One region of the Variovorax sp. PBL-H6 genome, then DNA from elsewhere that is predicted to be linked to it. Evidence: predicted binding sites of a transcription regulator. Region 1 holds the regulator's gene; each other region holds the start of a gene.

Region 1 (4,208 bases):
GCGGCGCGCGTCAAGGCTGGCGGGCGAATGCCGCGCGGCAGCTGGTGCCAGATCCAGGCCGCGCTCAGCAGCGACAGCACGCCAAGTGCAGCAAAGGCGGTGCGCCAGCCGAAATGGCCGCCGATCAAGGCGCCCATCGGCAGGCCGAGGACCGAGGCCATGGACCAGCCTAGAAAGACGAAGGTCACGGCGCGGCCGCGCTGATCCGGTGGCACCAGCAGACCGACGCAAGCCGCGGCCTGGGCCGTGAAAATCGCGGGCGAGATGACCGTCAGCATGCGCACGGCCAGCAGTGCGCCAAAAGTCGGCATCAGGGTCGCGAGGAAGTGGCCTGCTGCGTACCACAGCATGGTGCAGGCCAGCAGCAGCCGCCGGTCCCAGCCCGCGACCAGTGCGGCCAGCAAGGGCGCGCCGAAGCAGACGACCACTGCGCCTGCGGTGATCAACTGGCCCGCCGTGGCCGCGCTGACCTGCAAGGAATTGCTGAGCTCGTTGAGCGTGCCCGGCACCACCATGATCCCGGTGCCGATCACGAAGTTGCCCGCCAGCAGGGCCCAAAGCGACGCCGGCAGGGCCGCCCGCTTCAACGTCGCACCTGAAGCGCGCCCGGATTGACGATGTTGGTCGGGTTGCCCTTGATGAAGCTGACGACGTTGTCGAAAGCCTGGCCGAAATACATCTCGTAGCTGTCTTGCTCGACGTAGCCGATGTGCGGCGTGCAGATGCAGTTCTCCAGTCGCAGCAGTGCGTGGCCTTGCAGCGGCGGCTCGCTCTCGAAGACGTCGATTGCTGCCAGCCCGGGCCGCCCGCGGTTGAGGGCCGCGAGCAACGCATCCTGTTCCATCAGCTCCGCGCGCGAGGTGTTGACGAACAGGGCGGTAGGTTTCATGCGCGAGAGGTCCTCGAGCGTGACCAGGCCGCGGGTCTCCTCGGTCAGCCGCAGGTGGATCGACAGCACGTCCGCCGCGGCGAAGAAGGCTTCACGGTTCGGCGCCACCTGGAAGCCGTCGGAGCGGGCGCGTGCGCAGCTCTCTTCACGGCCCCAGATCACCACCTGCATGCCGAAGGCCTGACCATAGCGCGCCACCAACTGGCCGATGCGGCCATAGCCCCAGATGCACAACGTCTTGCCCTTGAGCACCGAGCCCAGCCCGAAGTTGGGCGGCATGGACGCGGACTTGAGCCCCGATTGCTGCCAGGCGCCATGCTTGAGGTTGCTGATGTACTGCGGCAGGCGGCGCATGGCCGCCATGATCAGCGCCCACGTGAGCTCGGCCGGCGCCAGCGGAGAGCCCGTGCCCTCGGCGACGGCGACGCCGTGCTCGGTGCAGGCATTGACGTCGATATGGTGGCCGGCCCGCCCCGTTTGCGAGATCAGCTTGAGCTTCGGAAGCTTTTCGATCAGCTGGCGCGAGATCTGAGTGCGTTCGCGGATCAGCACGATCACGTCGGCATCCTTGAGCCTCACAGAGAGCTGTCCGATGCCCTTGACCGTGTTGGTGTAGACCTTGGCGGCATACGCGTCGAGCTTGGAGGCACAGCGCAGTTTGCGCACTGCGTCCTGATAGTCGTCGAGGATCACGATGTTCATGGCGTGCCATTGTGCCTCGCACCACCCACGGGCTTGCGCGCCGTGCGCCAGAAGCGCAGGGCGCTGCTGGGGCATGCCCTGCGTTCGGGTGCACGGTGCGCCCGGACGCAGGGTGTGGCCGTCAATGCAGATGGCTGGGCGAAGGTGCGGTGCCTGCCGCTTCCAGGGCGGCCAGCCGGTCGAGCTCGGCGCAGACATCCGCCATGCGACCAGAAATCACGACTCGGCCGGTGCTCGGCTTGTTGTGTTGCGCATCGATGGTGCGGACCACCCGCAGCGGTCGGGCGGATGTCGGCAGGCGTGACGCTGGTGCGGCTGGACGCGCTGCACAACTGGGGCGGATGCCGACATAGCGGAGGCCCGAGGCGCTTCGCCGGCGCGACGGTATCCAACGGCTTGCCAGCGATTGAAGGGGCATGAACAGGTCGACGAAGCTGAGCAGAGCGATTCCCATGTGAACTCCATGAAGGTCAGAGATTGAACATAGGCAGGATTGCTTTCGTCGGCCGCAACAGGGTGATGGCCCTTGGCCATACGCCCGCCACCTGTCGCAGCCGTTAGGGCCGCATGAGCAAGGGACGCTCATGCCGCCTTGTGCGGCTACATCAGCATCGTGTTGCGGATCAGGCCGACTGCGAGGCCTTCGATCTCGAAGGGCTCGCCCGGCTGCACGATGATGGTGGGGTAATCGGGGTTCTCGGCGTGCAGTTCGATGATCTGCTTGTTGCGCTTGAGGCGCTTGACCGTGACTTCGTCGCCCAGGCGGGCTACGACGATCTGGCCGTTGCGGGCCTCCTTGGTGGCCTGCACGGCGAGCAGGTCGCCGTCCATGATGCCGGCGTCGCGCATGGACATGCCGCGCACCTTGAGTAGGTAGTCGGGCTGCCGCTGGAACAGCGTGTTCTCCACATAGTAGGTCTGGTCTACGTGCTCCTGCGCCAGGATAGGCGAGCCCGCAGCGACGCGCCCGATCAACGGCAGCGCGAGCTGGGCCATGCCAGGCAGCGAGAGCGAGAACTGGGTGTTGCGCGATTCGTTCAGCGAGCGCAGTGCGTCGCCCTTGAGCCGAATGCCGCGCGAGGTGCCGCTCACAAGTTCGATGACGCCCTTGCGCGCCAAGGCCTGGAGATGTTCTTCGGCGGCGTTGGCGGACTTGAAGCCCAGCTCGGCCGCGATCTCGGCACGGGTGGGCGGCGCGCCAGTGCGTGCGATGGCGCTCTGGATGAGGTCCAGAATCTGTTGCTGGCGAGCGGTAAGCTTCACGGCGAACTGCATTGACGACTCCTTGCGGCACTGGCTGAATATCCAGTACCTGTATTTTTAACCAGTTTCCGGAGCTTTGGCAAGTCATGGCCGAAAACATCAGCGAAGGCAATCGTCGTGTGGTCGTTCTCGGCACGGGCGGCACCATTGCGGGCCGCTCGGCAACAGCGGCCGATAACGTCGGCTATACCGCCGGCCAAGTGGGTGTAACCGAACTGCTGGAAGGCATTGCGGCACCCGCGGGCGTCGCGCTGTGGACGGAGCAGGTGGCGCAGGTCGACAGCAAGGACATGAGCTTCGGGATCTGGCGCCGCCTGGCCGAGCGCTGTGCGCATTGGCTTGCGCAGGCCGATGTAGCGGGCGTGGTCATCGCCCACGGCACCGATACATTGGAGGAAACGGCGTTCTTCCTTCAGTCCGTGCTGGCTCCGTCCAAGCCGGTTGTGCTGACCAGTGCCATGCGGCCGGCGACTGCGCTGACGCCCGACGGTCCGCAGAACTTGCGCGACGCCATCGTGGTCGCTGCAAGCCCTCGTGCGCGGGGGGTGGTAGCGGTGTGCGCGGGCGCCGTGCACAGCGCTTTCGATGTGCAGAAGGTTCACACTTATCGTGTCGACGCGTTCGGTTCCGGCGATGCGGGCCCAGTGGCCTATGTGGAGGAGGGTGCCTTGCGCGAGCTCAGGAACTGGCCTGCCGCGCCGTCAGAGCCGGCGCGTTTGTCCTTCGAGCTGATGCAGCAGGCTACCCACTGGCCTCGCGTGGAAATCCTGATGAGCCACGCGGAGGCGCGCGGCAGCATCGTCGACGCCCTGGTCCGGGAGCGGCAAGCTGGCGTTGCGGAGCCGGTGCAGGGCCTGGTGCTCGCAGCCACTGGCAACGGAACGCTCCATGAAGCTTTGGAAGCGGCTGCGCTTCGGGCGCAAGCGGCGGGCATTGCGGTCTTGCGCGCGACGCGCTGCCCCCAGGGCCGCATTCTTTCCACGCCGAATGCGTTGCTGCGGGACGCCGGCGCGCTGACGCCTGTGAAGGCGCGCATCGAGCTGGTGCTGCAACTGATGGCCACCCCGACCGGCGGCGCCTGAGCGCATGTTCGAGGCCTTGCGCTCGCACGCCTGGGCCTATCCGGCATTGGAGGCGGTGCACATCGTCGGCATCGCGCTTCTGCTCGGTAATCTGGTGGCGCTCGAGCTGCGGGTGTTCGGGCACGCTGCCGGCCTGCCGGTCGCGGCCATGGCCAGGCTGTCGCTCTCGATCGCGGCCGGCGGCTTCGCACTCGCGGCGGCCAGCGGTTCGCTGATGTTCGCCACCCAGTCAGCGGAACTGCTGACCAATCAGTCCTTCCTGATCAAGATGG
Region 2 (4,208 bases), 2.2 Mb from region 1:
GTCAGCACCAGGTGCTCGCCATGCTGCGACGCATCCACCAGCTTGGCCAGCGCGTGGATGTTGTATTGGAGCGTGCGGTCGAAGGGCGCGTTGGCAATGCCCTGCGCCACCAGCCAGGTCACGCCGATGCTGACCGGCACCAGCAGCAGGAGCGGCGTGAGCATCCAATCGAGGATCTCGCCGAAGAGGGAGCGCTGCGCGCGTTGGAAGAGCTTCACCGAGCGCTTTGGGAAGGAGGACGAATCAGGGGATTTTTTCGAGGCAATAGCCGAGGCCGCGCACGGTCGCGATGTGGATCGGGCCCTTTTCGATCTTCTTGCGCAGGCGGTGGATGTAGACCTCGATGGCGTTGAGGCTCACCTCCTCGCCCCATTCGCACAGGCGCTCGACCAGCTGGTCCTTGCTCACCAGCCGGCCCGCGCGCTGCAGCAGCACCTCGAGCAGGCCCAGTTCGCGCGCCGACAGCTCGATCATCTTGCCGTCGATGGTCGCCACCCGGCCGGCCTGGTCGTAGACCAGCGGGCCGTGCTTGATGGCATTGCTGGTGGCGCCCATGCCGCGCCGGGTGAGGGCACGCACGCGCGCCTCGAGCTCCTGCAGCGAGAAGGGCTTGGCCATGTAGTCGTCGGCGCCGTAGTCGAGGCCCTTGACTCTTTCCTCCACGCTGTCGGCCGCGGTCAGAACCAGCACCGGGAGTTGCGATCCGCGGGCGCGCAGGCGCTTGAGGATTTCGAGGCCGTGCAGGTTGGGCAGGCCCAGGTCAAGGATCAGGAGGTCGAATTCGCTGTTGGTCATCAGCGCGGCATCGGCTTGCGAGCCGGTGGCGACGTGATCCACCGCCGAGCCCGAGGTGCGCAGGCTGCGCAGCAGCGCGTCGGCCAGCACCTGGTCGTCTTCTGCTATCAGTATTCGCATGCCGCGTCTCCAGACATGGCGGGCTTGCGCGGGCCGCCGGGCCGTCTCCCGCATCAGATTCTAGGCGGCCGCATAGGCTTCGAGCCCAATGGAAACCACGGTGGCGATCTCGTCTCCAACGCTTGCACGGAACTCGCGTTCGGCCTGCGCCACCGCCTTGCGGAAGGCCTCGAGCCAGGCGAGGCCGTCGGCAGTGAACAGCACGCGCCGCGCCCGGGCGTCGTGGGCGTCCGGACCGCGCATCACCAGTCCCCAGGCCTCGCACTGGTCGACCAGCTTGCCCATGGCCTGCTTGGTCATGCCCGCGCGAACGGCCAGCTCGGTCAACCGCGAGCCTTCGCGTGCCAGGTGGCGGGTGATGTGTATGTGAGCAGCGCTCACCTGCGCGCGCGCCGCAAGGTTGGACAGGGCGAGTGGCACGTCGGCATCGTGCGCCATGAGGGCCAGCACACGCTCGTCGAAGCGGCGCGCAGCGTGACCGAGGAGGCGGCCCAGATGCGTCTGGCGCCAAGCGTCGGGGTCGACCGGGAATGCGGGGTCTGTCATGAAGCCAGCAATCGTAAGCCAAGCTGACCAAAAAATGGGTTTACTCCGATCTATCGACCTCTACACTACTGTTCAGGCATCCAGGCTGTTGTTAAAAGCAGTTTGCATGAACCCCGTACAACCCATTGATCTTCAAGGACTTCCACATGGACGCACTCGTCAAAGGCAGCAGCATTTCGGTCGCAGGCAGCGAAAAGGCCAAGGCTCTGCAAGCCGCCCTGGCCCAGATCGAAAAGCAATTCGGCAAGGGCACCATCATGCGGCTCGGCGAGGGGGAGGCGCTCGAAGACATCCAGGTGGTCTCCACGGGCTCGCTGGGCCTGGACATCGCCCTGGGGGTCGGCGGCCTTCCCCGCGGCCGCGTGATCGAGATCTACGGGCCGGAATCCTCGGGCAAGACCACGCTCACGCTGCAGGTCATCGCCCAGATGCAGAAGCAGGCCGGCACCTGTGCCTTCGTCGATGCCGAGCATGCGCTGGACGTTCAGTACGCTCAAAAGCTGGGCGTGAACCTGTCCGACCTGCTGATCAGCCAGCCCGACACCGGCGAGCAGGCCCTGGAAATCGTTGATTCGCTGGTGCGCTCTGGCGCGGTCGATCTGATCGTCGTCGACTCGGTGGCCGCGCTCACGCCCAAGGCCGAAATCGAAGGTGAAATGGGTGACTCGCTGCCCGGCCTGCAGGCGCGGCTCATGAGCCAGGCGCTGCGCAAGCTCACCGCCACTATCAAGAAGACCAACTGCATGGTCATCTTCATCAATCAGATCCGCATGAAGATCGGCGTGATGTTCGGCTCGCCCGAGACCACCACCGGCGGCAATGCACTGAAGTTCTACGCCTCGGTGCGCCTGGACATCCGCCGCATCGGCACCATCAAGAAGGGCGACGAGGCGATCGGGAATGAAACCAAGGTCAAGGTGGTGAAGAACAAGGTCTCGCCACCCTTCAAGACGGCCGAGTTCGACATCCTGTTCGGCGAGGGCATCAGCCGCGAAGGCGAGATCATCGACATGGGCGTGACCGCCAAGATCGTCGACAAGTCGGGCGCCTGGTACGCCTATAACGGCGAGAAGATCGGGCAGGGCCGCGACAACGCGCGCGAGTTCCTGCGCGAGAACCCGACGCTCTCGCGCGAGATCGAGAACAAGGTGCGCGAGTCGCTGGGCATTCCGCTTCTGCCCGAGGACGCGGGCGAGGGCGCCTCCGGGGCCTGATCACCGGTGATGGCTACCAGTGCTCCTTCCCTCAAGGGCCGCGCACTGCGCCTGCTTGGGCAGCGCGAGCACTCTCGAAGCGAGCTCGCGCGCAAACTGGCGAGGTACGAGGAAGAGCCGGGCTCGCTCGCACGCGCGCTCGACGAGCTGGCCGCCAAGGACTTCATCAGCGAAGCAAGAGTGGTGCAGTCGGTACTGCACCAGCGCGCGGCCCGCCACGGCGCGGCGCGCGTGCGCCAGGAACTGCTGCACAAGGGTGTCGCGCCCGAGGCTGTGGCCGAGGCGGTGGCCAGCCTTGCGGGCAGCGAGCTCGACCGGGCGCGCGGCGTCTGGCGGCAGCGCTTCGGCACACCGCCGCAAAACACGGGCGAGCGGGCTCGGCAGATCCGCTTCATGTTGGCGCGCGGCTTCGCCGCGGCCGTGGTGGCCAAGGTGATGCGCGAGGACTTCGACGAATGAGGGCCTGAACAGGCGCGGCTCAGAGGCCCAGCATCAGCTTCAGGTTCTGCACCGCGGCGCCGCTGGCGCCCTTGCCCAGATTGTCCAGACGGGCGATAACGACCGCATGGCGGTGGTCCTCGTTCGGGAACACGCGGATCTCGAGGTCGTTGGTGTCGTTCAGGGCAAGCGCATCGAGCTTGCCGTCCTCTGTGGGCGGCAGCACCTTCACGAACTGCTCCGGCGTGTTGCTCTTGGCGTAGTGTGCCGCCAGCGCCTCCTGCAAGTCGCCGGCCTTGGGCTTGCCGGGAAGGTCGTCCAGGTGCAGCGGCAGTTGCACCAGCATCCCCTGCTTGAAGTTCCCTACCGAGGGGATGAATACCGGCCGGCGCGTCAGGCCGGTGTACTTCATGATTTCGGGAATGTGCTTGTGCTTGAGGCCCAGGGCATAGGTCTCGAACAGCGGTGCTTCGCCCTTTTCGTGGGCCTCGATCATGGACCGGCCGCCGCCCGAATACCCGCTGACGGAGGGCAGGGCGATTGCATGACTGGCTGGCAGGAGGCCGGCATCGACCAGCGGGCGGACGATGGCGATGGCGCCAGTCGCATAGCAGCCGGGATTGGCCACGCGCTCGGCCTTGGTCACAGCGTCTTTCTGACCGGCCACCAGCTCGGGAAAGCCGAAGACCCAGCCGTCCGCGGTGCGGTGCGCCGTCGAGGCGTCGATGATCTTGGGGCGGCGGCCCTGGCCCTCGAGCTGGTCGATGAGCGCCACGGATTCGCGCGCCGCGTCGTCGTGCAGGCAGAGCACCACCAGGTCGACGCCCGCTATCAGTTCTCGCTTGGCAGCCAAGTCCTTGCGCAGCTCGGGGGCGATGCTCACGAGTTCGACCTGCGGCATCTTCTGCAGCCGCTCGCGGATCTGGAGGCCGGTGGTGCCGGCCTCGCCGTCGATGAAGACCTTGGGCATGGTGGAAGCCTCAAATTGCCTGAGAAGGGCGTAAGAAAAACTACGTAGTGACCGCAGCGGCCGCCCGCCATTGGTGCGGCGCACCATGATACAGTCGCCTGCTGTCCTCCGCCCGGCCACCCCCC
Region 3 (4,208 bases), on a different replicon from region 1:
CGAGTCACCCTAAAACGGTTCTAGCTCGAAAGCTTTATAGCTGCTATAATGATGGCTTTTAGGGCTCTTAGGCACGCGAACCCGCGAGCCTGGAACGGGTACCCACGGGCACCCAACGAGCTCCATTCAAACAACAAATTCAGGATGTGACTATGCCCGCTACCCAAGAACTGGCAAGAAAAGCTGCAGTGGACGACCACATCACGAAGGAAGTCGAACTCCTGATTCAGCGTTGCACGGCAGCTGGGATTTCCGCCGGCGAGGCACATGCCTCGCTGTGCTACCGCGTCTTTCGAATGAACATCGAGGCGGGCGCCGCCGAGGAAGCAGCGCGCGAGGGTCCGTTGAATCGACTCTTGCAGGACGCCTACGACTACCTGATGGCGGGCAAGAAGAAGCTTCACCTCGAGACGTGCGAGGCGTGGCTGCTCGCAAAATTCGGCGCCCGCATTGGCGATGTCGTTGAGATTAACCGGGACACCTGGGAGGAGCCGCGCCAGGTACTGGTGGACCGCTTTCGCATCCTGTGGATGAAGTACGACGGCCTGCAGACGGGCTATATGTGGTTTCAGGGGCCGTGTTCGGCGACTCCCGCTTTCATGCCTAGAAAGGAATCGGGCGAGCAGGGCGTCTCCGTGTTGACTCCGATTGAGGTCGTGAGCCCCAGCGCACGGATGCGCAACTTGTACCCGGACCGCTTCGCCCCTCGGATACGCCTGGACGACTGAACGGATTCCACCGCCAATAACAGATGAGCGCCCTTACGGCGCGCCTCATTTTCAATTTCTTGAGTTTCCATGAGAGAGCAACCAGCACGCCCGCACGTCTACCTGGCCGGGCCTGACGTCTTCTTCCCCGAGCGCGCCGAGATTTTCAAGGCGCTGAAGGCCCATTGCGAGCAGCTCGGGATGGTTGCCCTAGTGCCGTCCGATGGCGGCCTGCCGGACGGGTTCGGGGGCACCGAGGATGAAATCGCCCAGCGAATCTACGACGCGAACATCGAGCTCATCCAGCGCGCGGACGGCATTGCAGCCAACCTGGTGAACTTTCGGGGGACCGAACCGGATTCCGGAACCGTCTATGAGGTGGGCTTCGCTGTGGCGCTCAAGAAGCCGGTCGTTGCCTACGGCGTCCCTGCCGGCACTTACGCATCCCGAGTAGCCGCCACTCTTCCCTGCGAATCGGACGGCCGCGGTGGCCAGTGCGAAACCGCCACGAAGGTTCACGTCGAAGGCCTCGGGCAGCGCCTCAACCTCATGCTGTCGCGTTCCGCCGAGATTGCGCCGTCTGCGCGCGCAGCTCTAGACCGAATTGCCAGCCACTTCCAGCAGGTTGGGCTGCTTCAGGCCCAATAGATAAAGCTCGCTGGGTAGTTCAGTACCCCTTGTGGCGCTTAGTGAGTAATCGCAGTTGCATTCCGCGCGGAGAACGCCAGAAGCATCGCCCCGACGGCTTGAAAGCCGGCGGGGCGAAATAATCAGGCGGGGAAATCCGGCATTGGGCAGGGCGCTACATAGCGCCAGTAGTCGGAGTTCAGGTACAAGCCTGTTCCGACGTTGCCGGAATGGCTCCATTTGCGCGCCCCCGGATTCCATTGCGCAACGACCAAGCCGAAGGAATGGCCGTCCATGTCTTTGACCTCCAGCCAGTGATGCTCGGCGGTCTTCAAGTTCGGCGGAACGGGTTGCTGGGCTTTGCGAGCCGCGAGGTCGATTCGGGGGTGCAGCATGATTGAGGGGGTGAGTTGGCCTCCTTCGTGTAGCACCAAGGCGGGCCGCGCCCTCTGGGGGCGCCGCACACAGAAACAGGGCACATGTCCAACTTTCCCGTAGCTCAGACACACGAAAGTGAGACCCTTGCTCCTCGGCTGGAAGGCTCCGGCCAAACCCGACTCGCCTGGAGGGGCTGCTGTACGCGCCTGAAAAGGCGCGTAAACTGGACGTCCATACAGTACCGGAGCCCGTCATGGCCGCCCTTCTGGAATGGGCCGACGATGACGACGCGCCGGCCCTGCCGTCCCGCCGCGTCAAGCCCGTCCTGAAGCCGGGCGAGTTGCCCGCCTCCGTCGAGGCTGCCCTATGGCGCGGCGACCAGCTTGGCTCGCCTGTCACCAAGGTGGTTCCCACCGGCTTCGCCGCACTCGATGCAGAGTTGCCGGGCGGGGGTTGGCCGGCCCGCTCCCTGACCGAACTGCTCCAGGCCCAGCCGACCGTGCTCGAGTGGCGCCTGCTTGCCCCGGCAATGCGCCAGGTTGTGGCTGATGGCAAGGATATCGTCATCGTGGGACCGCCGAAGGCTCCCCACCTGCCAGGCCTGCGCGATGAGGGCATCGATGAGCGCCGAATGGTCTGGATTCAGGCGGCGACGCCGGCGGAGCGCCTATGGGTCACCGAGCAATTGGTGAAGGCGAACGCAGCCGGAATGCTAGTGGCCTGGCTCCCGCAAGCGCGTCAGGAGCAGATTCGACGGCTTCAGGTGTGCGCCCAGGGATGCGACAGCCCAGTGGTCCTGTGCCGGCCCGCCGCGGCCCAGCACGAGCCCTCCGCGGCGCCGCTGCGCCTGCAGGTGAGCTATGGCGTCGACTGGGAGCTTCAGGTGCACCTGCTGAAGCGCAAAGGCAGCACCCATGACGGCGTGCTGCACCTGCCGTCAATTCCCCGCGGCCTGGCGCCGCTCATCACGCCCCGGCTGTCGAAGCCGAGCGTGCTCCTCGCCGCGCGCAAGCCTCGCGTGACCGCTGGAGAACCATCAGATGCTCTGGGCAGCGTTACTTCCCGACAGCCAGCTCTCCGACACCCAGCGCACTGAAGCAATCCGTGGCCTGGCGGTCTGGTGCCTCCAGTTCACCCCGCGCGTCAGCATCATCGATGCGGCTTCCGCTTCTGCTGCGGTGGTGATGGAGCTGGAGGCGAGCGTGCGCCTGTTTGGCGGCAAGCGGAAGCTCGTCGAGCGGGTGAAAACCGAGGCGGAAGAGATGGGGGTGGGTCAGCTTGCCTGGGCCCCGACCAGTCTCGCCGCGGTGGCGGTCGCGCGCACGGGTCAATCGAACGGGTTTTCCAAACCCCTCCAGGCCCTGCTGGACGCCCTCCCCGTCGAAGTTCTGGCTTCCGCCGCGGCGCATGCCGCCATCCTTGAACGCATCGGATGCCAGACCCTCGGCCAAGTGCGCGCCCTCCCCCGTGGCGGGCTGAGCCGGCGCTTTGACAAGGAACTGTTGGGGGCTTTGGACCAGGCCTATGGCCTCAAGCCGGAGGCGCATGCCTGGGTGCAACTTCCCGACACCTTTGCTGCCAAGCTCGAGCTGATGTCTCGCATCGAGATGGCGCCGGCGCTTCTCTTTGGCGCCCGTCGGCTCCTGCTCCAGCTGTGCGCCTGGTTGGCCGCAAGGCGGTCCGGGACGACAGCTTTCACGCTGAAGTGGTGTCACGACGCGATGCGCGCCAAGGCAGCCGGAGATGGCGGCGAACTGTCGGTTCGTACAGCGGAGCCAACGCGCAACATCGAGCACTTGAGCCGATTGCTGGCCGAGAACCTGGCCAAGGTCGAGCTGCTGGCGCCCGTGGGGGACCTCGCACTGGTGGCAGACGACGTTCGCCCGCTCGAAGAAAACAGTTTTTCGCTGCTGCCTGAGACGCTACCGGACGGCGAAGGCCTGGCATTGGTGCTGGAGCGCATCGCCGCGCGGCTGGGGCCAGAGCGGGTCTTGCGACCTGTCATCCTGGAGGACCACCGGCCGGAATGGATGTGCCATTGGCAGCCTGCTCCGGACAAGCGCCCAAGGCAGGTGGCGCGCCTACTCGACTGCCCTCAGCCCACCTTCATCCTGCCCAAACCACTGCGCCTGGCCTCCCGTGAGTCACAACCCCTGTACCAAGGCCCCCTTAAGTTCTTGATAGGCCCGCATCGCATCGAGCATGGTTGGTTCGACCGGGTCGGTGAGAGCTTGACTGACCAGGCGTCGCCAGGAAAGGCCGCCACCTCCGACCAGGTCGAAACACGTCACGTTGCGCGTGACTATTTCGTCGCGCTGAGTGAGCATGCTGGCTTGCTATGGGTGTACCAAACCCGCCTTGCGAGCGAAGAAAGCGCATGGTTCCTCCATGGCGTATTCGCTTAATCGGGCGCACGACCCACCCGTTGCGAGATGCATCCGAGCTCAAAAGAAAGCCCCTACTCGAGGGGCTTGGAAGGAGTTCATCGGGTGCGCA
Region 4 (4,208 bases), on a different replicon from region 1:
CCAAGTCGTAGAAACACCGAGGCTTCAACCGCGGCAGCATGCTCATCTGCGCGCGGCTCTCAATTTGGAAGACTCCGACGGTGTCCGCGCGCGAAATCATCTCGTACGTCTCGGGGTCCTCCGCCGGGATGTCCTGCATCGCGAATACGAACCCCTTACGCTGACCGATGAAATCCAGGCATTTGCGGATGGCGGTCAGCATGCCCAGAGCCAGGCAGTCGACCTTGAGAAACCCCAAAGCGTCAAGGTCATCCTTGTCCCACTCCAGGACCGTTCGGTCCTTCATCGAGGCGTTCTCGATTGGAATCAGCCGAGACAACGCCGTCCTTGTGAGCACGAACCCGCCGGTGTGCTGGCTGAGGTGCCTTGGGAACCCTAGCAGTTGCCCTGTAAGCAACATCAGCTGGCGCACCTTCAGGTCATCAAGCGACAGGCCTAGTTCCACTAAACGCTCCGGCATGACCGCCTTGCCGTCAAACCACTGATGATTCTTGGCAAGCTGGTCTACCACCTCAAGGTCAAATCCCAGCGCCTTGCCCACGTCCCTCACCGCACTCTTGGGCCGATAGCTGGTCACCACACCGGTGATGGCGGCACGGTCGCGTCCGTAACGCCGGTACAGGTACTGGAGAACTTCTTCTCTACGCTCGTGCTCAAAATCGATGTCGATATCCGGCGGCTCATTCCTTTCCTTGGAAATGAAACGCTCAAAAAGGACGCTCATGCGCGCTGGGTCGACCTCAGTGACGCCCACGCAATAGCAGACGACGGAATTGGCGGCACTCCCGCGCCCTTGGCACAGGATGTTGCGAGACCTCGCGAACTGGACGATGTCAGCGACGGTCAAGAAGTAATGCTCGTACCGGAGCTCCTGAATCAATGTCAGCTCGTGCTCAATCTGTAGCTGGACCTTCGCCGGCACCCCTTCTGGCCACCGTCGGCCGGCGCCCTCGTAGGTCAGGCGCCGCAAATAGGAGGAGGGCGTCTCCCCGTCCGGCACCACTTCGTCGGGGTACTGGTATCGAAGCTCCTCGAGGCTGAATTGGCAGCGCGCGGCCACGTTGAGCGTCTCTGCAAGCAAATCCTCCGGGTAGGTTTGCGCCAGCCGAAGACGCGTTCTTAGGTGCCGCTCTGCGTTTGGCTGAAGGTCGAGGCCGCACTCCGTCAGCGGGCGGCCAACTCGCGTAGCGGTCAGTACGTCCTGGAGTGGTTTCCTGGAGCGAACATGAAAATGAACGTCGCCGGCGGCTACCAAGGGAATTGCCGTCAGCTCGCTCACCTGGCGGAGTCGGTACAACCACATCTCGTCGTCGATGAGGCGCAGAAGGTCGACGCCGAACCAGCAACGCCCCCGGAACTCTGACAGGAGCCAGCGTCCTGTTGTCTCCAGCTGTTCCGGGGTCGACATCCGCTTCGGGCAGGCGACGACGACGCAGTCCTCAAGGGCCGCGGCGGTCAGGTCTGCGAACTGCAGTTCGTATTTTCCCTTCTCTGAGCCACGCCGAAGCTTGGTGATGAATTCACAAAGGTTCCCGTACCCGTTCAGGTTGCACGCAAGGACGAGCAACGTGAAGGGGTGGCCGCAAGCAACCTGGACCTGGGTTCCGACCAGAAGCTTGAGGCCGTGCTCCTTGGCAGCAACGTGCGCGCGCACGATGCCCGCCAGGCTGCACTCGTCAGCGATTGCGAGAGCGGAATAGCCAAGCTGCGAAGCGCGCTCCACCAGCTCCTCCGGTTGGCTGGCGCCGCGCAGGTAGGTGTGATTGGAGACGCAGCGCAGCTCGGCGTAAGCGGGAAGGGCGGACATTGCCGGCGGCCAGGATACTGGATGGCCGTACAGTATCGCACAGCTTGCAGGCCTGCGGCATCGGACCGGGACCGCGCCTGCGCGGCCTGCACGGGCGGTTCGACGGGCGCGATGGCGGCAATCAGATTGGGCCATATCGGGCCTGAGAAAAACCAGGTGGCGCCGGCGCCACTACGGTGCGGCTAAATCTAAAATGCTTGCATCTGATACTGATGGTGCTCGTTCAAGCACTGTCGTACAATAACCCCAAGCGCCGCAACCGCAGCGCATTAAATTCAATGTAGTTTCGAGGACCCAATGCCCGCCACCGCCAACCAGGTCGATGCAACCTCCCGCAAGCGTAAGCTTGACCTCGCCGACCGCCTAGAGCTGGGCGCGCGTCTGCGAAAGCTGCGCGAAGCGACTGGCAAAACCACGCTCGAAATTGCCGAGGAGGTCTTGGGCTATCAGGGCAGCCATGCCGCTGTTTCCCGCCTCGAGCGAGGCGTCTTCTCCGTTGTCAACCTCGACCACCTCGACAAGCTCGCGTCCCGCTACGCCACGGACTCGGCCACTCTGCTCAAGGGCACTGGCGATGTCGAAACCGCGGCACTGCCTGAGGTCACAGGGGAATGGTCCTTCGACGACATCGCGCCTGGTATCCATTTCCGCCTGCGAGACCTTCGGCAAGCGCTCGGCCTTTCCAGGGCGCAGATGGCGACGCGCCTCGGCCACAGCACCGCGACAGTCCTGAAGGGGTGGGAAGAGCGCCTCGCCACCCCTCGTCCCGACACGATTCTCCGTATTGCCACCGAGTTCGGCGTTTCGGGTAGTTGGCTCATTCTTGGCGCCAAGGGAAAGGCCCCGCGGCCGACTCAATCGATGCGCCTGCGCGCACTTCGTCATGCTTCCGACGTCTCCCGCAACCAGCTTGCGATGAAGGTCGAGCCGCTCGATTTTCAGGGACTGCGCACTGCTATCAGCCACGCAGAATCCGGCGTGCGCGGCTTGCCGAGCGACCGCCTGCAGAGCATTGCAAAGGCCTTTGACGTGCCGGCTGACTGGCTTGACCCCGAAGGCCTGCGCTACGCGCCAGCTACCCCCATTGACGCCCCGGCGCAATCCGAAGCGGACTACCTCGCGGGCCTGCCTGCCACGGTCAGAAGTCTTGTCAACAATCTCGTTGCCATGTTCACAACCGGCTTGCTCGACAGTGGCGACGTCGCCTCTGTCAACAAGGAGCTGTCGCGTCGTGCCTGGAAGCGCGCAACGCCCTCAACGGCGCCAGTCAGCGGCGCGCAAGTCGGGGACGTGCGGCGCTCCCGCATCGTGACCGCCTAAGGCCCCTACCGACTTCAGGCACAGGCGGCCACCGACCTCCGGAAGGCCCAAGGTCGCCGCAACGGCCCCTAACACCCTGTGGGGCGAGGTCTTGGCACCGCGCGCTTCAGTACCGCCGCCAACTCCTCGCCAAGAGCTCGTCGCGCGTGCGCAGGCCGCCCCGAACGAGGGACGCGGCTGTGCCCTCTCTGCGCGCCGCGGATGGGCCTGAAAAGAAGGGGCCTAAAACCCCGCACTAGACGGTCCCTGGCTATAGGCCCAAAGCCCCCGGAATCCGTCAGGGGGCCGCTGTCCGAACTGTCTAGAAAAATGCGTCCGTCCTTCAAGCGCTTCGTCTGCGCGCTCCTCAGTGCAACCATTGTCCTCCAGCCCGCGCTCAGCGCAGCCGCGTCCGATTTCCGGTATCGCATTCCAATCGACATCAAGCTGACGGGCCAGGCTGACCTGGAGATTCAGCCCGAGCTCACCGATTTTGGGGACGTGGCTCGCACCCAAATGCGGACCTTGCCCGTCAAGGTCGTCAACCACGGGGGCGGCGCCGCCACGGACGTGACCGCGGTCGCCACGGCTCCTTTCGCCGTGGAGAAGACCTGCTCAACCGTGCCGGCACATGGCGAGTGCACCATGCTGGTCAGCTTCATGCCACAAGAGGCCGGCCCACAATTCGGAAGCCTGGTGCTCCAGGGCTCGAACAGCCGCGCCGAGGGCTCTCTCATCGGCAACGCCGTACGTCTCCTCACGGACCTAGAAATCTCGGAAAACGGCTGGAACTTCGGCACCTGGAAGCTCGGCACGACGAGCACGGTCAAGCAGCTTGCAGTCAAGAACGTCGGGAATGTCCCTGCCATCATCAGCCAGATGTACTTCCTGGACGGGGGTTCCGACTTCAAGGTGAGCCACAACTGCAGCACCAGCCTCAGCCCAGGCGCCGCATGTATTGTTGCCGTGAACTTCATACCGACCGCCATGGGGCAGCGCGTGGGCGCGCTCCGCGTGAAGAGTGGGGACGGCAGCATCCGTGACGTTGGGATGCTCGGCTTCGGCGGCGACCACACGGACCCCAGCGAAGGTGCCGTGGACG

The links. Region 1 encodes LexA, which represses DNA repair genes until DNA is damaged. Its sites were predicted from a motif close to ACTGTATNNNNATACAGT; they were not measured.
Region 2: the regulator LexA is predicted to act here: its motif matches at 1,546-1,563, upstream of recA (recombinase RecA).
Region 3: the regulator LexA is predicted to act here: its motif matches at 1,935-1,952, upstream of imuA (translesion DNA synthesis-associated protein ImuA).
Region 4: the regulator LexA is predicted to act here: its motif matches at 1,824-1,841, upstream of G3W89_RS30045 (error-prone DNA polymerase).

What each region holds. Positions count from the first base shown of each region.
Region 1 is NZ_LR594659.1:3,541,623-3,545,830, reverse strand. It holds gene G3W89_RS16715 (MFS transporter) at 1-587, opposite strand, end outside; gene G3W89_RS16710 (D-2-hydroxyacid dehydrogenase family protein) at 584-1,591, opposite strand; gene G3W89_RS16705 (hypothetical protein) at 1,713-2,045, opposite strand; gene lexA (transcriptional repressor LexA) at 2,192-2,866, opposite strand; gene G3W89_RS16695 (asparaginase) at 2,941-3,936, shown strand; gene G3W89_RS16690 (hypothetical protein) at 3,941-4,208, shown strand, end outside.
Region 2 is NZ_LR594659.1:5,708,442-5,712,649, forward strand. It holds gene G3W89_RS26890 (sensor histidine kinase) at 1-218, opposite strand, end outside; gene G3W89_RS26895 (response regulator) at 244-915, opposite strand; gene G3W89_RS26900 (MarR family winged helix-turn-helix transcriptional regulator) at 976-1,461, opposite strand; gene recA (recombinase RecA) at 1,608-2,675, shown strand; gene recX (recombination regulator RecX) at 2,685-3,134, shown strand; gene argC (N-acetyl-gamma-glutamyl-phosphate reductase) at 3,154-4,083, opposite strand.
Region 3 is NZ_LR594660.1:332,468-336,675, forward strand. It holds gene G3W89_RS30005 (hypothetical protein) at 189-728, shown strand; gene G3W89_RS30010 (nucleoside 2-deoxyribosyltransferase) at 798-1,355, shown strand; gene G3W89_RS30015 (hypothetical protein) at 1,478-1,669, opposite strand; gene imuA (translesion DNA synthesis-associated protein ImuA) at 1,966-2,808, shown strand; gene G3W89_RS30025 (Y-family DNA polymerase) at 2,753-4,117, shown strand.
Region 4 is NZ_LR594660.1:346,372-350,579, reverse strand. It holds gene G3W89_RS30045 (error-prone DNA polymerase) at 1-1,807, opposite strand, end outside; gene G3W89_RS30040 (helix-turn-helix domain-containing protein) at 2,105-3,127, shown strand; gene G3W89_RS30035 (choice-of-anchor D domain-containing protein) at 3,437-4,208, shown strand, end outside.